Regions from separate parts of the Sphingomonas sp. GC_Shp_3 genome, predicted to be linked through region 1. Evidence: riboswitches for the same ligand, from Rfam matches in the RefSeq annotation. Region 1 holds a riboswitch; the other holds the start of a gene.
What was found. A riboswitch is a leader RNA that binds a small molecule or an ion and turns the genes downstream of it on or off. The one in region 1 is predicted to bind thiamine pyrophosphate.

Region 1 (7,263 bases):
GAGCAACAGCCATCCAGTCAACCTGAGCCACGTCGCTGTCTCTGGCTCGCGCAACAGCAACCATAAAGGCCATTGATACACACGCACAGCGAGACCTTCGGCCCTGCAACGACCCGCTGCCGTGGCCGGATTGTCACGCTTTTGCGAAATCGTCATCACCCCGTAACGACATGGGAGCCAATTGCCGCAACGCGGCGTTACGCGGCGATTATATACTGAGTGCATGCAGGGGATTTGCCAGTGTCGAAGTTGTTCCACCGCGGTTTTGCCGCCGCTCTTCCGGTCGCCGTGCTGCTTGCCGCCGCTCCGGCGTTCGCGCAGACGGAGGGTGCGGCTGCCAATGCCGATCTTGCGGCGAAGCTGGGTGGCGACAATGTTACGGTCGGCGTGGCCGGCGCATACCTGCCGGATTATGAAGGTTCGAACGACTACCGCTTCACGCCCGCACCGGCAGTGATTGGCCAGTTCAAGGGCTTCGCCTTCTCGTTGATCGGCAACCGCGCCTCGATCGACCTGATCCCGAACCGCCCCGGCCAGACCCTCGATTTTCAGGCCGGCCCGATCGGCGTGATCAACTTCAACCGCACCTCGCGCAAGAACATCGACGATCCGCGCGTCCGCGCGCTCGGCAAGATCGATACCGCGATCGAACTGGGCGGCTATGTCGGCATCGGCAAGACCGGCATCATCACCAGCCCGTATGACAAGCTGTCGGTGTCGGTCAGCTACCGTCACGACGTGTCGAACGTGCACGACAGCGGCATCTGGCAGCCGTCGATCAACTATCTGACCCCGCTCAGCCGCAAGGCCGCGGTCGGCCTCGTCGCATCCGCGGAACATGTCGAGCGCGGCTATGGCCAGACCTACTTCAGCATCTCGCCGACGCAGAGCATGCTGAGCGGCCTGCCGACGTACAACGCCCGTTCCGGCTGGAAAGACTATCAGGTCGGCGGCTTCTTCACCTATTCGCTGACCGGCGATCTGCTGCACGGCGTGAAATTGGTCGCAGGCGGCAGCTATTCGCGGCTGCTCAACAGCTATTCGTACAGCCCGATCGTCCGCACCGCCGGCAACCCGAACCAGTGGATCGGCGCGGCCGGGCTTGCGTACACCTTCTAAACCGTCTCTACGGGGCGCATGTGTGCGTCCCGCTGCGACTCCGGCCGTTCTTGCCCTGCGTGGGCGGGGGCGGCCGTGTCGTATCCGGCCTGGCCGACGGCGCGCACCCTGGCTCCAGGTGACACGCCGGAAGGACGAGAATGACTGCCCTGCACGAGGATGCTCCCGAAATTCGTGACGAGACGCAAAACGAGCGCCGCGCCTTCTTCCGCACCGCGCTTGGCGCTGCTGCGATCACCGCGACGGGCGCCGCCGCGCTCACCGTCAGCGGGGTCGCCTTCGCTGATACCGTTACCGATTCCTCGATCGTCAATTTCGCGCTGAACTTCGAATATCTGCTCGCGCAATTCTACGGCCTCGCTGCGAACGGCGCTGGTCTCCCCGCCGCACAGTTGACCGGCGCGGGAACCGCCGGGGCGGTAACCGGCGGCCGGCAGGCGACCTTTACCGATCCCGTCGTGGCGCAGATCGCCAGCGAATTCGCCACCGAGGCCGCCGCGCGTGTCGCTTTCCTGCGCACAACCGCCGGCGCCGACGTGATCGCCCAGCCCAAGATCGACCTCGACGTGACCGCCACCAGCGCGTTCAGCACCGCGATGCGCGCCGCCGGTCTCGTTGCCTCCGGCGCGGGCTTTGACGTGTACGCGAGCGACAGCAACTTCCTGCTCGCCGCGTTCCTGCTCGAGGATGTCGTCGCGACCGCCTACAAGGGCCTCGTCACCAGCGTGAGCGACGCCACCAATCGCGAATCGCTCGTCGGCCTGCTCGGCGCGACCGCCTATCATGCCGGCACCATCCGCACGTTACTCTACGCCAAGGGCGCGGTAAGCGGCTCGACCCTTCGCGCCAATGCGGATGCGATCTCCAACGCGCGCGACGCGCTCGACGGCGGCAGCAGCGACGACGATCAGGGCATTTCGCCGACGACCGATGCCAACGGCAATCTCGTGTCGAACATCTCGCCCACCGCCGCCAACGGGCAGACCTACACCCGCGCGACGACGGCGGTGCTCAACATCGTCTATCTCAACAGCCTGTCGGTCTCGCTCGGCGGTTTCTTCCCCGCCGGCGTGAACGGCACCACCGTCGCCAGCGGCGCGAACTGACCGGCGCCAGACACGCCCGAGCCATCCCGAATTTTCGCCCGGAGAGTTTTCCCGTGACCGATATCCTTCAAACCGCCGACGACCGCCGCAGCCTCGCGCGCCGCAACTTCCTGCGCGGCACCGCGCAGATCGGTGCGGCGGCCGGTGGCCTTGCGCTGCTCAGCGCCTGCGGCGGCAGCAGCGACGATACGACCGTAACGCCGACGCCGACCCCTACGCCAAGCAGCACCAGCGCAATCATCGACGCCGATGCGCTCAACCTCCTGCTCAACCTGCAATATCTTCAGGCGCAGTTCGGCCAGTTCGTGACGACCGGCACCAATATCTCGGCAATCGCCGATACCCAGACGACCACCGGCAGCGGAAACTTCCCCGGCGGCGGCGCGGCGCTGCTCACCGGCACCGGTACGCAAGGGTCGGTCACGGGCGGTCGCGCGGTCAGCTTCGCCAACGCCACCATCGGCCAATATGCGCGCGAGATCGCGGCGGACGACCTCGCCCATCTGCGGTTCCTGCGCTCGGCGCTCGGTTCCTCGGCAGTGGCACAGCCCGCGCTCAACATCGACGGCGGCGCGAGTGGTGCCTTCACCCGGATCGCGCAGCTTGGTGGCTACGCCGCCGCCGGCGTGACGTTCGACCCGTATGCGAGCGACCTTAATTTCCTGCTCGCCACCTTCGTGTTCAAGGATCTCGTGGTCACGGCGTTGAAGGGCGTGTCGACGCTGCTCACCAGCGTGGTGTACCTCGATGCGGTGGCGGGGATGCTCGCGACGCAATCCTACCACGCCGCGCTGATCCGCACGACGCTGTACACGATGGGCCAGGGCAGCGCCGCCGGCCAGTTCAGCAACGCGCGCGACGGCCTCGACGGGTCGGCCGATATCGATCAGGGCATCACCGGTACCGGCACCGCCGCCAACATCGCGCCGGTCGACGGTAACGGGCGAGTCTACACGCGCACCGCCGGGCAAGTTCTCAACGTCCTCTACCTCAACAGCGCCGCGGTCACGTCAGGCGGGTTCTATCCGGCCGGCGTCAACGGCAACATCAAGACCAGCGCAGCCAGCAACGCCTGATCCCGACGCCGCCGCGCGGGGCGCTCAACCTCGCGCGGCCTGTCGATTTAGCTGCCAGCACACGCGCGATAGCCCCTGCGTCGCGTGCGTTAGCCCATCGCCAAAGCGCAGGACGCGCGCCTTTGCCGCCCGAACTGCGGCATCGTCAGGGCTGGACGGCTCCACCGAACCGACCTATCATCACGCCATTCCCCGGGGAGCCTTGAGGCTGAGAGGGGCGGTGCAATTCCGCTCGACCCGTTGAACCTGATCCGGCCCCGCAAGGGCTTACCGGCGTAGGGAGGGAGCGGTCTGGCAAGGTCCGTTTTCTCTCATTTGAGGAGACGACGCATGGCCGACCTGCCCACCAGAACCGAAATTGGCGTCACCACCGGCCCGATCCGGGGTTCCAAGAAAATCCACGTCACGTCCCCGAACATACCCGGCGCGGGCGTGGCGATGCGCGAGGTCCACCTCGAACCCGGCTGCGGCGAGCCGCCGCTGCGCGTTTACGACACCTCCGGCGCCTACACCGATCCGGCCGCGCTGATCGATATCAACACCGGTCTGGCCGAACTGCGCCGCGGCTGGATCGAGGCTCGCGGCGATGTCGAACGCTACGACGGTCGCGAAATCCGGCCCGAAGACAACGGCTTGTCTGGCCCCGATCGTTCGGCCGGCGTGCCGCAATACCCCAACGTGGTGAAGCGTCCGCTGCGCGCCAAATCGGGCATGAACGTCAGCCAGATGCACTACGCGCGTCGCGGCATCATCACGCCTGAGATGGAATATGTCGCGATCCGCGAGAACCTCGGCCGTGCAGAGGCAAAGGAAAAGCTCGTCCGCGACGGTCAGGATTGGGGGGCGTCAATCCCCGATTACGTGACGCCCGAATTCGTCCGCGACGAGGTTGCCCGTGGTCGTGCGATCATCCCATCGAACATCAACCACCCCGAAAGTGAGCCGATGGCGATCGGGCGCAACTTTCTGGTCAAGATCAACGCCAACATCGGCAATTCGGCGGTCGCCTCCAACGTGGCGAGCGAAGTCGACAAGATGGTGTGGTCGATCCGCTGGGGCGCGGACACGGTGATGGACCTCTCCACCGGCCGCAATATCCACGACACGCGCGAATGGATCATCCGCAACGCGCCCGTCCCGATCGGCACCGTGCCGATCTACCAGGCGCTGGAAAAGGTCGGCGGCATTGCCGAGGATCTGACGTGGGAGGTGTTCCGCGACACGCTGATCGAACAGGCCGAACAGGGTGTGGATTACTTCACCATCCACGCCGGCGTGCGCCTGCCCTACATCCCGATGACGGCGAAGCGCGTCACCGGCATCGTTTCGCGCGGCGGCTCGATCATGGCGAAATGGTGCCTCGCGCATCACAAGGAGAGCTTCCTCTACGAGCGCTTCGACGAGATTACCGAGATCATGAAGGCGTATGACATCGCCTATTCGCTTGGCGACGGGCTGCGTCCGGGCTCGAACGCCGATGCCAACGACGAAGCGCAGTTCGCCGAACTCTATACCTTGGGCGAGCTCACCAAGCGCGCGTGGGAACAGGACGTGCAGGTGATGATCGAAGGCCCCGGCCATGTGCCGATGCACAAGATCAAGGAGAATATGGATAAGCAACTCGCCGCCTGCGGTGAGGCGCCGTTCTATACGCTCGGGCCGCTGGTGACCGATATCGCGCCGGGCTACGATCACATCACCAGTGGCATCGGTGCGGCGATGATCGGGTGGTTCGGCACCGCGATGCTCTGCTATGTCACGCCCAAGGAGCATCTCGGCCTGCCCGACCGCGACGACGTCAAGGTCGGCGTGGTGACGTACAAGCTGGCGGCACACGCGGCCGATCTGGCGAAAGGCCACCCCGCCGCCAAGCTGCGCGACGATGCGCTCTCACGCGCGCGTTTCGAATTCCGCTGGCGCGACCAGTTCAACCTCTCGCTCGATCCCGACACCGCCGAGCAGTATCACGATCAGACGTTGCCGGCGGAAGGTGCCAAGAGCGCGCATTTCTGCTCGATGTGCGGGCCGAAGTTCTGCTCGATGAAGATCACGCAGGAGGTCCGGGACTTTGCCGCCAAGCAGAACGCACCGGTCGCAACGTTCGTCGCAGCCGACGAGGCCGAGGCTGGCATGGCGGCGATGAGCCAGGTGTTCAAGGAAACCGGCAGCGAGCTCTACATGGGCGCCGGCGACCGCGAGCACGACTAAGCGCTAACAAGCAGATCAAGACGGTCCGGGTGGTTACCCGGACCGTCTCTTACCGCGCGGGAAGATCGTTCCCGCCAGCCTTCGCAGTTGCGGCTAGGCCTGTGTGGCCTGCCACGCCGCCGTCAGCGCCGCCGCACGCTCGCCGACCACCGTCGCGCTGTCGCCCGGCTTGAACAGCGCGCCGCCAACGCCGATGCCCTCCGCACCGCCGTCAAGCCAGTCCTGCAACGTCTCGGCGTTGGTGCCGCCGACCGCCCACACCTTTACGTCGCGCGGCAAGACGTCGCGCACTGCCTTCAGGTATGCCGGGCCGAGGCTGGCGCCGGGGAACAGCTTCAGCCGCCGCGCACCGGCGGCAATCGCCTGAAACGCCTCGCTCGGCGTCATGAAGCCAGGCAGCGCCTCCAGCCCGAGCGCGACACCGCGCGCGATCACTGCGGGGTTGGTGTTGGGCGTCACTAGTAACCGGCCACCGACTCCCGCCAGCGCCTCGACCGCCTCGACGGTCAGCACGGTACCGCCGCCGATCAGCGCGCGGTCGCCGAACGCCTCGGTGATGGCGGCGATGCTCTTGAGCGGCTCGGGCGAGTTGAACGGCACTTCGAGAATACGCACGCCGTTGTCGATCAGCGCCGCCGCCACGTCGAGCGCCTCATCGGGGCGTAGGCCGCGCAAAATTGCGGCAACCGGGGGCACGCCCTCCGCAAGCAATTCGTCGAGCGTCATGAAACCTCCTTATGACAGTCCGGCAAGCACGCAGGCATCGCCGTCGAGGCGCTGCACCGCGATGCCATTCCGCGCGAACGCCTGTGTATATAGGTCGGCGAGACGCGGATCGCCGATGATCGTCACGTTGCTCGCGTCCGCCAGCGTGGCGCGCATCTCCGCAATCTCGCCACCGATGACGAGACCGGAAAGATAGCCCAACGCCCAGTCGGGCGTCTTGCCGCCCCGCAACTGCATGGCGCGCGCACCGAACAGACCACTCAGGACGCCGCGCTCGGCGCGGACAAGACCGGCGGCGAAACCCTCCGCCTCCGCACCCGCATCACCAGCCGCCATGCCACGCGCGAGCGTGGAATGCTGGCGCAGCAGCGCGAATACCTCACCGGTCAAGATCGTGCGGACGCCGGTGATCGCGCCATCCTCGATCACCGCCCATTTACTGTGTGTGCCGGGCAGTACGACGATGTGCCGACCGCCCGCGAGGTCGGGCGCGAGCGCCAGCGCACCGTAGAGTTGCGTTTCCTCGCCGCGCATCACGTCCGGCACGCCTTCGGCATCGACACAGGCAAGCCCGGCCATGATCTCGACCGGCACACCGTCGAGCGTCAGCGCGGTCGCCGCCGCCAGCCACGCGTCGCGGGTGGCGGGGCAATTGGCATAGGGTACCTCACGCCAGCCGTCGCGCGCGCCGACCATGCCGCACAGTCGGATCGTCTCGGGCGAACCCTCGCCCGCCCAACTGGCAAGCGCAGCACGCAGCACTGCCTCGGGCACAATCCCGGGTGTGCCGATCCCGTCACCGTAGACGCGGTCGGTCACCGCGCCGTGTTCGATCCGGAACAGCCGCAGCCGGGTCGTGCCCCAGTCGCCGAGAACGCGATACCCGCTCACGCCGGCAAGCGCATCTCGGGCAGCGCCACGCCGGGCGCCGGCGCGTCGAACGCGAACAAGCCGCCGGCAAGCGGTTGGCCGTTCAGTTCCGCCTCCGACAAGCCCTTGCGCGCGGTGGTCACGTAGCCGGTGCGCAG
Region 2 (7,263 bases), on a different contig from region 1:
TTGCATCGCAGAAAGTGGTTCGGTGGTCATGACGCGCGATACTTCTGAAGAAGCGACAGGCGGTGCCAACGCGCAAGGAGGTCCATCGCTACGCTTGGCACCAGCAGCCTCTTGACGCACATTCGGCCAAACGCCTGCCTCTCGCGGGCCAATCAATGGAGCGGCACGATGGCACCGAAAGCTTTGGCAATGATCGCGGCGGCCCTTGCCGCGACGGCAGCGTCCGCCGACGAGGTTCGTATCGCGCCACCGTACCGCGACGCGACGGAGATGACAGCGCTTCCGGGTCGGGTCAGCGGAACATTGCACAGCTTCATCATGCGCTCTAGCGAGAGCGGCATCTACCCTGGCATCCGCCAGATCGATACCGACTCCACGCGCCGCCGCGACGCGTATGGCAACCGGCTCGCCGCCCCGGCGGAGCAGCAATCCGCACCCGCGCCGTACCGCCGGGACGTGTTCGTTTACATTCCCAACGGCTACCGGGCGGGAACGGCAGTGCCGTTGCTGGTGGTGCAGGACGGGCGGGACTATGCGGCCCGTGTCGCCGCCGCGCTCGACAGTCTGATCGCGCAGCACCGCGTGCCGCCGATGGTGGCGGTGATGATCCAGTCGGGCGGCGGCGACGCGCAAGGGTCGCAGCGCGGTCTCGAGTACGACACCGTGTCCGACCGCTATGCGCGGTTTGTCGAGCAAGAAGTCCTGCCGCGCGTACAGGCGCTGTACGGTGTGCGGTTCACCAGCGACCCCAATGGGCGCGCGACGATGGGCGGCAGTTCGGGCGCGGCGGCCGCCTTCACCATGGCCTGGTTCCACCCGGAATGGTATGGCAAGGTGCTGTCTTACTCAGGCACCTTCGTGAATCAGGCATCCCCTGCCGACCCGGCCACGCCGCACGGGGCATGGGACTATGCCGCCCGGCTGATCCCGGCGGCGCCCCGTAAGCCGATCCGCATCTGGATGGAAGTCGGCGAGCATGATCTTCACTGGCAGGACCCGGAGGAGAGCTACCACAACTGGCCGCTCGCGAACGACCGCATGGCCGCCGCGCTCGATGCCAAAGGGTACGACTATCGCTACGTCAAAGCGGCAGACGCGGTTCACGTCGACGGGGATGTCGTCGCCCAGACGCTGCCGGGCGCGCTGGAGTGGCTGTGGCGGGACTACCCGCGCGCGGGCGGCGGCGCCAACTAGCGGTTACGCCGTCACCGCCACCTCGATCGCGGCGGGCGCGACGCTCGCGGTGACCGGGGTGCACGCCAGCACCTCCCCGTCGATCGAGATGCGCTGTGGTGGGTCAGTTACGATGCGGAACGTCTTGCCGCGAAAATCCCTGCTCCCGGCATTACGATCGCGCAGCTTGAAGAACTTCGCCGACCAGTCCTTGGCGAGCGCCAGCTTGCTGGTGCCGACTACCGCTTGGATCAGCAGGTCGCGCGACGCCACGCCACCTTCCTCCGACAGCTCGACGCCGCCGTGGTGCGTCCCGTTGAGGATGCGGACCTCGGTCGCCCAGAGGCGGTGGAGCTGCGTGCCGTCATCCAGTTCAAGCCGGAATGCGCAGAACCGCACCGCGCACTTCAACGCCCACGCCAGATAGCCGACGCGCCCGGCATACCGCTTGAGCTTGTGCGGCACGGTTTCGCCGATCATCGTCGACAGGCCGATCGACGCGCCGTTCACGAAATGGTCGCCATCGATCATGCCGAGATCTACGCGCCTGCGTCGCCCATGCGCGATCGCCGCGATCGCGGAGTCGAGATCGAGCGGCAGGCCGAGCGACCGAGCGAAGCTGTTGGCGGTGCCGAGCGGAAGCACCCCGAACACGCAGACCTTGCCGACCAGTTCGTCGACCACGCCCGCCAGAGTGCCATCGCCACCGCCAACGATCACCATCGGCGCCCCCTCCGCGATCGCCTTGCGGGCGACGGTGGCAAGATCCTTGGGATCATCGACCGCGTGGGTCGCCAGCAGCGTGATGCCGGCCGCCGCCAGCTTGGTGCGCGCCTCCTCGTAAAGATCTTGCCCTTTACGCGAATGCGTGTTGACGATCAGCACGGCGTCGCGTGGCAGCGGCTTCATTTCCATTCCGCAACAACTCCCCAGCATCGCGACGGCTCCGCTGCTTCGTACATCATCGACAGGAAGATGGCGTGCAGCATCTTGAAAGCCTCCGACCGCTCGGCCATCTGCGGCGTTCAACCTGAAAGATCATGGGGAACCAGCATGACGACGACGATCGAAACCACGCCCGAAACCCGTTCTTTCGAGGCCGATGTCGCCAAGCTTCTGCACCTGATGGTGCACTCGGTCTATTCGGACAAGGACGTCTTCCTGCGCGAGTTGATCTCGAACGCGGCCGATGCTTGCGAGAAGCTGCGCTACGAGGGGCTGAGCGACGCCAGCCTGCTCGGCGACGACGGCCAGCCGCGCATCACCGTCACGCTCGACGCCGAGGCGCGGCGCCTGACCATCGAGGACAACGGCATCGGCATGACCGAGGCCGAGCTTGGCGAGGCGCTGGGCACGATCGCGCGCTCGGGCACCAAGGCGTTCATGGACAAGATCGCCGGCGCCAAGGATGCCGGGGACAGCCACCTGATCGGCCAGTTCGGCGTCGGTTTCTATTCGGCGTTCATGGTCGCGGATCGGGTCGAGGTTTTCTCGCGCCGGGCTGGTGGCGACACGGCAGCATCCTGGTCATCGGACGGGCTCGGCACCTATACGATCCAGCCGGTCGATACAGCCGAGGCGCCGGCGCGGGGTACGCGCGTGCTGCTCCACCTCAAGGAGGATGCCGCGAACTACACCGACGCCTTCGCGGTCGAGCGCACGATCAAGACGCAGTCGGGTCACGTGCCGGTGCCGATCTTCCTGAAGGAAAACCCCGACGCCGAGCCGAAGCAGATCGCCGACGGCGCTGCGCTGTGGACCAAGCCGAAATCCGAAATCACGCCCGAGGAATACAAGGATTTCTACCGCAGCGCCGCCGGTCAGTTCGACGAGCCCGCGCTGACGCTGCACTACCGCGCCGAGGGTCTGCACGAATATACCGTGCTGGCGTTCGTGCCGGAAACCAAGCCGTTCGACCTGTTCGATCCCGATCGCGCCGGCCGCATGAAGCTCTATGTTCGCCGCGTTTTCATCACCGACGATGCGGAGATCCTGCCGCGCTACCTGCGCTTCGTGCGCGGGTTGGTGCATTCCAACGATCTGCCGCTCAACGTCTCGCGCGAGATGATCCAGGAGAGCCCGGTGCTCGCCGCGATTCAGAAGGCGGTCGCCAACCGCGTGCTGTCGGAACTCGATAAACTGGCCGCCAACGACACCGAACGGTACCTCAAGCTGTGGGACAATTTCGGCGCGGTTCTGAAAGAGGGTTTGTACGAGGATTTCAGCCGCCGCGAGACGTTGCTCGGCCTCGCGCGCTTCAAGACCACCACCTCCAATGGTGAATGGCGTTCGCTGAAGGACTATGCCGCCGGTCTGAAGGACAATCAGACCGCGATCTATTACGCGACCGGCACGGATCTCGAGCGGCTCGCCACCTCGCCGCAGCTCGAAGGGTTCCGCGCGCGTGGTATCGAAGTGCTGCTGCTCGCCGATCACGTCGACAGCTTCTGGATTACCGCCGGGGTGGATTATGACGGCAAGCCGTTCAAGTCGGTCACGCAGGGTCTTGCCGATCTCAGCCTTATCCCGCTGCCGGACGGCGCCGAGCCCGCTGCCGCCGCGTCGGATGCGGTCAACGGCTTCATCGCCTTCGTGAAGGAAACACTCGGCGATGCGGTCTCGGACGTGCGCGTGTCCGATCGCCTCACCGAAAGCGCGGTGTGCCTGGTTGCGCCGGAACACGGCATGGACCGCCAGCTTGAAAAGCTGCTCGCCAACGCCGGCCGGCTCGACGCGGCGGCAAAGCCAGTGCTGGAAATCAACCCGCGCCACGCGCTCGTCGAGAAACTGAGCGCGGTTGACGACGGTGATCAGGCGGCGCGCGCTGACGCGGCGCACCTGCTGTTCGACGAGGCGCGCATCGCCGATGGCGAACTCCCGGTCGATCCGCGCGCGTTCTCTAGCCGGTTGATGCGCCTGCTGGAACGCGGCATCGGCTGACGGCACGACGGCGATAGCCCGATCCTCCGGGATCGGGCACCGCTCCCGTCGACCACCACCGACACATTACGACTTCCCACATTGCTGCCGACCGCCTAAGCGACGCCATCCCCGGGGGGCCGCTGATGTGTGGCTGAGAGGTGGGCAGCAGCTCACGACCCGCTGAACCTGATCCGGTTGATACCGGCGTAGGGAGGGCTGGCGGTCTCCCGTTGTCCCTTCGCATGGAGTGGACGCGAGACGATGCCGGTACGTTCTAATTTCCGACTAGAGATCCAAACAGCGGGTCTGAGCGCCGTCGTGCTGCCCGCGCTGCTGCTCGCCGCGCCCGCCGCCGCCGCGCCCGGCCCGGACGATACGCCGCCCGCCGACATCCGCGTCGTCGGCAATCCCGACCCCGAAGGGCTGCTGCCCGACCAGAGCGCGCCACAAGCGCGCAGCGCGATCTCCGCCGACTTCATCACCAAACAGGCGCCGACGCTCAACGCGTTCCAGCTCGTCAACCTGCTACCCGGCGCCAACGTCTCGTCAAGCGACCCGTACGGCCTGTCGACCACCTCCAGCCTGACCCTGCGCGGGTTGGGGCAGGACGAGATCGGCGTGCTGATGGAGGGCGCACCGCAGAACGACATCGGCTATTATTACGCCTACCCCGCGCAGTTCGCCGATGCCGAGAACCTCCGCCAGATCACGCTGGCGCAAGGCGCGGTCGATATCGATTCCCCCACCGTCGGCGGCGCGGGCGGGCTGTTGTCGCTGTCGCTCGACAATCCCAAGTCGGAGCGTGGCGGGCTGGTCGATCTGTCGATCGGCGAATACAACATGCGGCGCGCCTTCGCGCGGTTCGATACTGGCACGATCGGCAACACCGGCCTCAAGGCGTTCCTCTCCTATTCGAACACGCGCGCGGACAACTGGCGTGGCGCGGGCTACGATCTGCGCCAGCACGTTGACGCCAAGCTGCTCAACGAATGGGGCGACGGCAACCGCGCCAGCCTGTCGGTGTCGTTCAACGACGCCAACTCCTCGACCTATCCCAGCCCCACCCTCGCCGACTGGCAGGCGGAAGGGCGCGGCTTCAACTACGACAAAAGCTATAGCGACGGCGACACCAACTACTGGCGGCTGTACCGCGCGCCGTTCCGCAACATCTACGTGTCCGCGCCGCTGCATGTGAAATTGTCGGACCGGCTGACGCTCGACACCACGGGTTACCTGCAGTTCGGCTATGGCAACTCGCCTTACGGCACGCAGCTATCCACCAGCGGTAATTTCCTCGGCACCGAGGAACTCAGTCAACCGATCGCGCTGCCCGGCGCGGTGGATGGCACCGCCACCGTGCTCGGCAACTTCACCGGGGACCAATTCCGTGGCGGCGGCGTCGGCAAGCTGACGCTGGAGGCGGGTGCGCACACCCTCACCGCCGGGCTGTGGTTCGACTATGGCACGGACCGCGTGCTGCAGACCTATACGGCGATCCGCGACGATGGCCGCCCGGTCGATCCGTGGGGCTATCAGGACAAAGCGATCCGCACCGCCGATGGCCGCCTGCTCGCCTATGAGAACGAACGCACCGTCACCGTCACAAAGAGTTTCTTCGTGGCGGACAGTATCGCGCTCACTCCGCGCCTGCGTGTCGATATCGGCTTCAAGGGCGTCGACGTACTGCACAACGGCCGCAACTATTTGCCCGGCCCGCAGGACCGCGTGCGGTTCGACAGTTTCGCCGCCCTCCCCCGCGCGGCGGTGCATTACCAGCTCGACGACCGGCAGCAATTGTTCGCCAACATCACCACCAATTTCCGCGCGCCAGACGAGTACACGCTCTACAACAGCTACGATTCCGGTGAGCTCGTGGGCAAAGGCACCACCGCGCTGAAGAACGAATATTCGGTGTCGGAGGAAATCGGCTACCGCTACATCGGCCCGAGCCTGTCCGGGTCTGTAACGGGCTTCCACTACCATTTCCGCAACCGTCAGCTTGGCACCGTGGTCGATCTCGGCGGCGCGCAGATCAACTCGACGCTCAACGCCGGCAGTCAGACCAGCTACGGCGTGGATGCCGAGATCGACTATCGCCCGGCCAGGGGCGTGAGCTTCTACTTGTCGGGCGAGTATCTCCACGCCCGGCTCGACGACGATATCCCGATCGGCGACGATCTGCTGCCGACCAAGGGCAAGCATGCCGTTTCCAGCCCGACCTACCAGATCGGCTTCGGCGGCACCTATGACGACGGGCGGCTGTTCGGCAGCTTCGCGCTGAAATACGTCGATCGCCAATATGCCACCTTCGTCAACGACGAGAGCATCAAGGAATATGCCACGCTCGACCTGTCGATCGGCATGCACCTCGCCGACCTGCTCGACGGCAAGCGCACCGACCTGCGCCTCAACGCGATCAACGTCACCGACCCGCACGTCCTGTCCGGCGTGGAGGCGGTCACCCCCAACGCGCATGATACGGTCGGGCGTGGCGGCACGGGCATCGCCGGCGCCGCCCCCGCTTATTACATCGGCAGCGGGCGCGCGGTAAGCGCAACGCTGTCGCGCGCGTTCTAAGGCGTGGCGACCGCCAGCCATCAGGTCCACGGCATGGGCACCCAGACGGTCGCGCCGACCTGGGCACCGATCACGGTGGACGAGGCGGCGGCGGTGCTCGCTCACTTCCCCGACGCCGGGGAGATGCACGCTCTGCGCTGGCACTCGCCGCGCCCATTCTCCGCCGCGACTTTGGTGGAGGCGCAGCGCGGCACCTTCCTGCTCAAACGGCACGATCTCCGCGTACGCTCTGCCGAGGGACTCGCGGAGGAACACGGGTTCATCGCCCATCTCCGCACTGCCGGCATAACGGTGCCCGAGGTGATGCACACGGGAGACCGCACCAGCGTGGTCGCCACCCACGCCGGCAGCTACGAACTCCACCGCCAGTCCCCCGGCGCGGACCTGTACCGGGATCGTCATTCGTGGACGCCGTTCCTGTCGCACACCCACGCCCACGCCGCCGGCGTTGCGCTGGCGCGGCTGCACGATGCGGCGCAGGGCTACCCCGCGCCTGCCCGCCGCGCGCAGCCGCTGGTGGCGAGCCTCTCGATCCTCCCCGCAGCCGATCCGCTCGCCGCTGCCGACACGTATGTCGCCGCGCGACCGGCG

Region 2: another riboswitch for thiamine pyrophosphate. It lies ahead of OXR00_RS00435 (TonB-dependent receptor); the one in region 1 lies ahead of thiC (phosphomethylpyrimidine synthase ThiC).

The regions. Positions count from the first base shown of each region.
Region 1 is NZ_JALNUT010000006.1:33,719-40,981, forward strand. Features, by position in the region: gene OXR00_RS12900 (MipA/OmpV family protein) at 241-1,119, shown strand; gene OXR00_RS12905 (ferritin-like domain-containing protein) at 1,260-2,225, shown strand; gene OXR00_RS12910 (ferritin-like domain-containing protein) at 2,279-3,301, shown strand; TPP riboswitch at 3,485-3,600, shown strand; gene thiC (phosphomethylpyrimidine synthase ThiC) at 3,632-5,509, shown strand; gene OXR00_RS12920 (2-dehydro-3-deoxy-6-phosphogalactonate aldolase) at 5,603-6,235, opposite strand; gene OXR00_RS12925 (2-dehydro-3-deoxygalactonokinase) at 6,245-7,126, opposite strand; gene OXR00_RS12930 (SMP-30/gluconolactonase/LRE family protein) at 7,123-7,263, opposite strand, start outside.
Region 2 is NZ_JALNUT010000001.1:84,776-92,038, reverse strand. Features, by position in the region: gene OXR00_RS00450 (alpha/beta hydrolase-fold protein) at 169-1,194, shown strand; gene OXR00_RS00445 (diacylglycerol kinase family protein) at 1,198-2,088, opposite strand; gene htpG (molecular chaperone HtpG) at 2,227-4,113, shown strand; TPP riboswitch at 4,216-4,325, shown strand; gene OXR00_RS00435 (TonB-dependent receptor) at 4,357-6,672, shown strand; gene OXR00_RS00430 (aminoglycoside phosphotransferase family protein) at 6,706-7,263, shown strand, end outside.